DNA from 2 places in the Arthrobacter sp. 2RAF22 genome. Region 1 is predicted to be linked to the other one. Evidence: predicted binding sites of a transcription regulator. Region 1 holds the regulator's gene; the other holds the start of a gene.
The links. Region 1 encodes HspR, which represses chaperone genes until heat shock. Its sites were predicted from a motif close to AAGTTGAGTCNNNNNGACTCAACTT; they were not measured.
Positions count from the first base shown of each region.

Region 2: clpB (ATP-dependent chaperone ClpB) is a predicted target of HspR. The motif match lies at 1,712-1,736, and genes of this name have one in related genera.

Region 1 covers NZ_JBFRGL010000005.1:26,001-29,629, forward strand. The annotation lists gene AB4068_RS06275 (bifunctional salicylyl-CoA 5-hydroxylase/oxidoreductase) at 1-881, shown strand, start outside; gene AB4068_RS06280 (CG0192-related protein) at 892-1,527, shown strand; gene AB4068_RS06285 (heat shock protein transcriptional repressor HspR) at 1,532-1,954, opposite strand; gene AB4068_RS06290 (DnaJ C-terminal domain-containing protein) at 1,984-2,946, opposite strand; gene AB4068_RS06295 (nucleotide exchange factor GrpE) at 3,300-3,629, opposite strand, start outside.
Region 2 covers NZ_JBFRGL010000015.1:27,820-31,448, forward strand. The annotation lists gene AB4068_RS12245 (DUF4031 domain-containing protein) at 1-614, opposite strand, end outside; gene AB4068_RS12250 (SRPBCC family protein) at 631-1,098, opposite strand; gene AB4068_RS12255 (hypothetical protein) at 1,205-1,543, opposite strand; gene clpB (ATP-dependent chaperone ClpB) at 1,773-3,629, shown strand, end outside.

The DNA of each region.
Region 1 (3,629 bases):
TGATGTGGGAAGGCATCGACGAACCGCTCGAATCCGGCAACTGGCAGGCCGTTGGCCCGTCGGCCCTGCCGTACGGTCCCGGCAACCAGACGCCCGTGGAACTCGACCTTGCAGGCATGAAAGCCATCAAAGCCCAGTTCGTGGAAGCTGCCCGTCGGGCCGATGAAGCAGGCTTCGACCTCCTCGAGCTCCACGCCGCGCACGGCTACCTGCTCTCCTCCTTCCTTTCGCCGGTGTCCAATCTCCGGAAGGACGAATACGGCGGTAGCGTGCAGAACCGGCTGCGGTTCCCCTTGGAAGTGTTCGACGCCGTCCGCGCGGCTTGGCCTGCCAGCAAGCCTGTGACGGTACGCATCTCCGCGACGGACTGGATCGAAGGCGGCAACACCTCGGACGACTCGCTCGACATCGCGCGGGCATTCGTGGCCCACGGCGCCGCGGGGATCGACGTCTCCACCGGCCAGGTCGCCAAGGAAGAACAACCGGCTTTCGGCCGCAGCTACCAGACTCCTTTCGCCGACCGCATCCGGCAGGAAGTTGCCGCGCCGGCGGGAGCAGCCGTCATCGCCGTCGGGGCCATCTCCAGCTACGACGACGTCAACTCCATCCTCCTTGCAGGACGGGCAGACCTCGTGGCGCTTGGCCGGACGCACCTGTTCGACCCCCAGTGGACACTCCACGCCGCAGCCGAGCAGGAATACCAGGGCCCCGGAGCGCAGTGGGTGCCTCAGTTCCGGGCGGGCCGGCGGAAACCGCCGAGCTCCCGCACGGATGCGGTGCGCCCCCGCCTGTCCCTCTTGAAAGAGCCGGAATCCGACGCCGGCAACACGCACCTACGCTGGACCCCGCAGTCTGTCTCCGCCCCCGCGCTGGCCAACTAGGCTGGACCGCATGGCTATTATCCATCGAGCAACCCTGAGTCCTAGCAAACTTGAGCTCATCGAAAAGTACTTGCCCGTCCAGCCGTGGTTCACCAAAGACGGCTCCGCGCCGCCCGAGCTGCTCGGTGCGTACCGCTTCGATGATCCGGACGGCGAAGTCGGCCTCGAAACCCACTTGGTCTCCCACGGCGGCAAGGTCTATCAGGTTCCCCTGAGCTACCGGGGTTCGGAATTGCCCGGTGCGGAGCACTCGCTGCTCGGCACCATGGAACACTCCGTGTTGGGCACGAGGTGGGTCTACGACGCCTGCACCGATCCCGTCTACGTCGCTGCCCTGGCCACCGCCATCCTCACTGGGCAGCGGGAAGCCGAACAGTTCGTGGACATGGACGGCGTGCTGGAGCCAAGGGCGAGTTCCGTCGAGGTCAAGGGCAGTGGAACCCCCGGCAGCGAAGTCCCCGCTCTGAGTCCCGCAGCGCCGATCACCGAAGGCGGCGTTACCAGCATCGACGCTGGTGAACTCACCGTCCAGGTGAACCGCGTCCTGGATCTGGGGATCCAGGGTTCGGAAGATTCGGCTGCCCTTCGGGGCACGTGGGCCGGGCAGGAGGCACCGGTGCTGCTGGCGTCCCTCTCGCGGCCCTAGAGGACTACTCCCCCGGTCGCGGTCTCCACACCACAACTGCCTGGGACCGCGCCCGGGGGCGCTGCCCGCGGGCCAGGCTGACGACGTCGCCGGCTGCTCCCGCCGCGAAAACGCGGGCCTCCATGGGGCTCCGCCGCCGCTGCAGTTCCTCGCTCAACTCGGCCACGCGGAATTGCAGCGCGGCCACCTGGTTTTCGAGCTCGAGAATGCGCTTGATGCCCTCAAGGGACACACCCTCGTGGGAGAGCCGCTGGACCTCGCGCAAGCGGTCGATGTCGCGCTGGGAGTAACGCCGGGACTTGCCCGGCGCACGGCTCGGCGACACGATGCCGAGCCGGTCGTACTGCCGCAGGGTCTGCGGGTGCATGTCAGCCAGTTCGGCCGCGACGGAGATGACGAAGATCGGCTGGTTGATGTCGATGCCCATGCCGACGTCCCCTCCCATGTCTTCTGCCGCTACAAGCGGGCCTTGGCGGCCAGGTCGTGGCGAGGATCGGCGTCGGCCGTGGCCGCGGCGAACGCCTTGACAGCTTCCTCGGCCTGTTTGTTGAGGTTCTGCGGGACGGAGACGTCGATCGTCACCAGCAGGTCTCCGGTGCCCTTCGAGGTCTTGACGCCTCGGCCTTTGACCCGGAGCGTCCGCCCGGAAGGCGTGCCGGCCGGGACGCGGACGGTGACAGTGTCGCCGTCGAGCGTCGGCACGTGGATGTTGGAACCCAAGGCCGCCTCGGCGAAGGTGACCGGCACATGGATCCGGATGTTGTCGCCGTCGCGATTGAAGAAATCGTGGGGCTTGACGTTCACCGTGATGATGAGGTCCCCGTTTCCGGCTGCGCCTGGGTTGCCCTTGCCACGCTGGCGGACCTTCTGGCCGTCCCTGATGCCCGCGGGAATCTTCACGTCGATGACGTTGCCGTTGCTTTCGCGGAGGCTCACCGTGGTGCCATGAATGGAGCCTGCAAAGGAAATCGAGGTGGACGCCGTGCGGTCGCTGCCCTTTTGCGGGGCCCGCTGGAAACCGGTCTGTCCACCGCCGAAGCCACCGCCGAAGAGGTCAGCGAACTCGGGCGGGATGCCCCCGGCACCGGCAGGCTGGCGTCCGCCGCCGAAAAGGCCGCCGAACAAGTCCTCGAAGCCGCCATTGGCCGGGCCGCCGCGAGCTGCGCCCGGCGCGAAGCGTGCCCCGCCCATGGCGCGAATGGCATCGTACTGCTGGCGCTCCTCGGCATCCGAGAGCACCGAATAGGCCTCCGAGATGTCCTTGAACTTCTTCTCCGCAGCAGCATCCCCGGAATTGGTATCCGGATGGTACTTCCGCGCAAGCTTGCGGTACGCCTTCTTGATGTCAGCGTCAGAGGCGTCCTTGGCGACACCAAGGATGGCGTAAAAATCCTTCTCAACCCAGTCCTGGCTGGCCAAGGGCGTTTCCTTTCGATTTTGGTTCAGTTTGCGCTCCGCTGGATAGGGGCCGTGCCCGCTCCGCGGTGCCCGCCACGCCGCGGCCCCCTATCCAGCTGCGCTGCGCTTATCCCACCTTAGGTGAGACGACCGCCTGAGCGGAGCGAGGCAAGGGGCCCGGGAGTGGCATCTAAGGATCTGGCCGAGGGCCCCGACACGAGCTTGCGAGTGTTGGGAAGGCCAATATCCGCTGCCGAAGCCGGATGGCCAAGGATCGCAGATCCTGGGCCACCCGGCGAAGGGGCGGGGCCCCTTGTCTCGTTTCGCGGTGCTGCCCCCTCATCCGCGAAGGCGCGGTGAGGCGGTAACTCCGTCTAGGCCGGCACAGCCACGATCACTTGGGCCGCGCGCAGCACTCGGCCGCCGGAGCGGTAGCCGGAGCGCAGCACTTGGCTGACGGTGTCAACTTCGATGTCCTCGCCCGGCTGCTGGATGAGTGCTTCGTGGATCGTGGGGTCGAATTCGACTCCGGTTTCCGCGATGCGCTCCAGGCCGTACGTCTTCAGCGCGTTCTCCAGCTTGGCGGCGATCGCGGCGAACGGGCCGTCCACGAGGTCGCCGTGCTGGCGGGCGGCGTCGACGTCGTCGAGCACCGGCAGCAGGGCGTTCAGGACGCCGATGACGGCCATTTCCCCTGCGACGGC
Region 2 (3,629 bases), on a different contig from region 1:
GGGCTGTGGGTGGAGGTCAGCCTGACCAGCCGGGCAACTTCGTGGATCGTCGGTTCCGGGAGTCCCGCAAGAGCCAGGCGGTCCTCGGCCAGCCGGGCCGATTGCTCTTCGTCCTGCCCTGCGATTCCCTCGTAGACGGCGTCATGGAACCATGCGGCCAACGTCACTGAGCGCGCAGGCAGAGAGGGTTCGGTGAGGAGATCCAAGGCTTCCAGGACCGCCAGCAAATGCGTGCGGCTGTGGTATTTCCGATGGTCCTCGCCCCAGCGTTCGAGGAGCTCAAAACCCAGCTCCTCATGTCCTGGAAGAGCCGAATTCCAGCGCTCCAGCAAGGGTACGGTGAGCGCCTTGCTGCGTTGGCGGGCGGGGATCCGCAAGCCGCTCGCGATCAGTTTCCGCACAAGAATGCGCGCCTCCACGGGGATGGCGCCTGCGGACAGGAGGTCCTGGTAGCGGCGTTCCGGGACGTCGTAGTGGTCGCCGTCGAAGGCGCGCCCGGGAATCCCCGTGGCTTCGGCGAAGGCATGCAACTCCTCGAGCGAGGTGTCCGAGACGAGGTGGGAAAACACGGTCCCGTGCGCGGGCCACAGCGGCGGATCAACGTAGACGGCCATGGCCCGCGCCAGAGAACTAGGAGTTTTTCCGGGTGGCTACCGCAGAGAGAGCGGTCAAACCCTTTTCGAAGTCGCCGCCCACCATCTTGTCCATGTTCATGAACAAAGCGAAGATTTTGCCGAGGCCTTTGTTCTCGCCGGTCATGGTCCAGGTGACGCGGGTGCCGTCCCCTTCGGGTACGAACGTGAAACCCGTAGGATTGACTGCCTTCATCGGCTTGGTGAACTCGAGGCGGATGTCGATCCTGCCGGGCTCCTCCGAGCCGACGATTTCCATGGTTCCGGTGCCGGCCTTGTTGTTGCCGCTCCAGGCATACTTTGCTCCGACGCCGGATTCGTTGCCGGAATAGCTCCGGTTCAGCTTGGGGTCCACGGCTTCCCACGGAGACCACTTGGTCCACTCGTGGAAGTTGTTGACGAAGGGGAAGACGTCGGCGGGTGCGGCGGGGATCAGCGCATTGCGAGTGACTGTGAAGGGTGCCATGTGCATATCGTACGGCGCTTTGCCGGGATCGTGGGCGCGGGCCGAGTGCTGCGTTCCGGCACGCAGCGCGCGGCCCGGATCCACGATTTCGACGGCGGGTGCTCCCTTACATGCCCGGGACGTCGAGCGCTTCGTAGACGGTGATCGAGGCTTCGGGGGCCATGAGGAAATGCGGGTGGCCTTCGAGGAGCTTCAGCGCTCCGTCCATGTCTTCGGCTTGGAGGACGCTGTAACCGCCCACGCCGGTCTCTGCATCGGATACTCCAGAGTTCCCAACCACTTTGCCGCCACCGAGGGGTGTGCCAAGATCGGCAAGCCCAGCGCCAGCCTTCGCGGCCCAGTCCATCCACAGCTTCATGCCTTCGGCTGCTGCCTCAGGGGAGCTGCCAGCCATCATCGATTCCGCCGATTGTGGTGCATTGTAGAGAACTACGAACTTCTTCATTGCGTGTCCTTTTTCTCATGCGCGCCCGGGGGGGGGTGTTCCACCCGGTCACACCTGATCCTAGGGCCAGGGAACGCAAACAGCGAGGGACTTTTCACCGTAAGCGGGGAAGGCTATGGACAGCAGTTTCGCCGTCGGCAAACATGGAGCAGGAGGGACGCTTCGCCAAAGTTGAGCATAGTAGACTCAACTTTGAGAATTAGTCATCTTTCCCGAGAGGAGCTCTTCCATGGACGTCAAATTCACCACCAAGAGCCAGGAGGCTCTTTCCGCGGCGGCCATGAACGCCTCCACCGCCGGAAATCCGCAGGTGGAGCCAGCCCACTTGCTCAAAGCCCTCATGGATCAACGCGAGGGCGTCGCGGTGGCGCTCTTGCGCGCCACTGGAGCGGACCCGGATGCCGTGAGCGTCCAGGCGAGTTCGGCCATCAAGGCCCTGCCGTCGTCGTCGGGCAGTTCAGTGCAGCAAGCGCAGCTTTCCCGCCCTTCGATGCAGGCCATCCAGGCCGCCCAGAACGAGGCCGAGAAACTCGGCGATTCCTTCGTGTCCACTGAGCACCTCCTCTTGGGGCTCTCTGCCGGTAGCGACGCCGTGGGGAAGCTATTGCGCGACGCCGGCGCCTCCCACGAAGCGCTCCTCGCCGCCTTGCCGGGTGTCCGCGGTGACCGGAAAGTCACCTCGCAAGACCCGGAAAACACCTTCCAGGCGCTTGAGAAATACGGCACGGACCTCACCGCCGTCGCGCGCTCCGGCAAGCTGGATCCCGTGATCGGGCGGGACAGCGAAATTCGCCGAGTGGTCCAGGTCCTGAGCCGCCGCACCAAGAACAACCCCGTGCTGATCGGCGAACCCGGCGTCGGCAAGACCGCCGTCGTCGAAGGCCTTGCCCAGCGCATGGTGGCAGGTGACGTCCCGGAAAGCCTGCGGGGCAAGACCCTCATCGTGCTGGACCTCGCATCCATGGTGGCCGGCGCGAAGTACCGCGGCGAATTCGAGGAACGGCTGAAGGCCGTGCTGGAGGAGATCAAGAACTCCAACGGGCAGATCGTTACGTTCATCGACGAAATCCACACTGTGGTGGGCGCCGGTGCCACCGGTGAAAGCGCCATGGACGCAGGGAACATGCTCAAGCCCATGCTGGCCCGCGGCGAGCTGCGGCTCATCGGCGCCACCACCCTGGACGAGTACCGCGAGAACGTTGAGAAGGACCCTGCCTTGGAACGCCGCTTCCAGCAGGTCTACGTAGGCGAACCAAGCGTGGAGGACACCATCGGCATCCTCCGCGGCCTCAAGGAACGCTACGAGGCCCACCACAAGGTGGCCATCGCGGACTCCGCCCTGGTAGCCGCCGCCACGCTCTCCAACCGCTACATCTCGGGCCGTCAATTGCCGGACAAGGCCATCGACCTCGTGGATGAGGCGGCGTCCCGGCTACGCATGGAAATCGACTCGGCTCCCGAGGAAATCGACCAGCTCCGCCGTGCCGTGGACCGTCTCACCATGGAGGAATTGGCACTCGAGCGCGAGACGGATGCGGCCTCCATCGAACGCCTCGCCGCGCTCCGCGCGGACAAAGCGGACAAGAAGGAAGCCTTGGGTGCGCTGAACGCCCGCTGGGAAGCCGAGAAGGCCGGGCTCAACCGCGTGGGCGACCTCAAGGCAAAGATCGACGAATTGCGGTCCGCCGCCGAAAAGTACCAGCGCGAGGGCGACCTTGAAGCTGCCTCGCGCATTCTCTACGGCGAACTGCCCGCGTTGGAGCGCGAGCTCAGCGCAGCAGCCGAGGAAGAATCCGCCCGGGAAGCGCGCGGTGAAGCGAAGCCCGCCCTGATGGTCGCGGACGAAGTCACGGCGGACGATATCGCGGAGGTTATTTCGGCCTGGACGGGCATCCCCGCCGGCCGCATGCTCCAGGGGGAATCCCAGAAGCTGCTGCACATGGAAGAGGAGATCGGAAAGCGGCTGATCGGCCAGTCCAAGGCCGTGGCCGCCGTCTCCGACGCCGTCCGCCGCGCCCGCGCGGGCATCAGCGACCCCAACCGCCCCACGGGTTCGTTCCTGTTCCTGGGCCCCACCGGCGTCGGT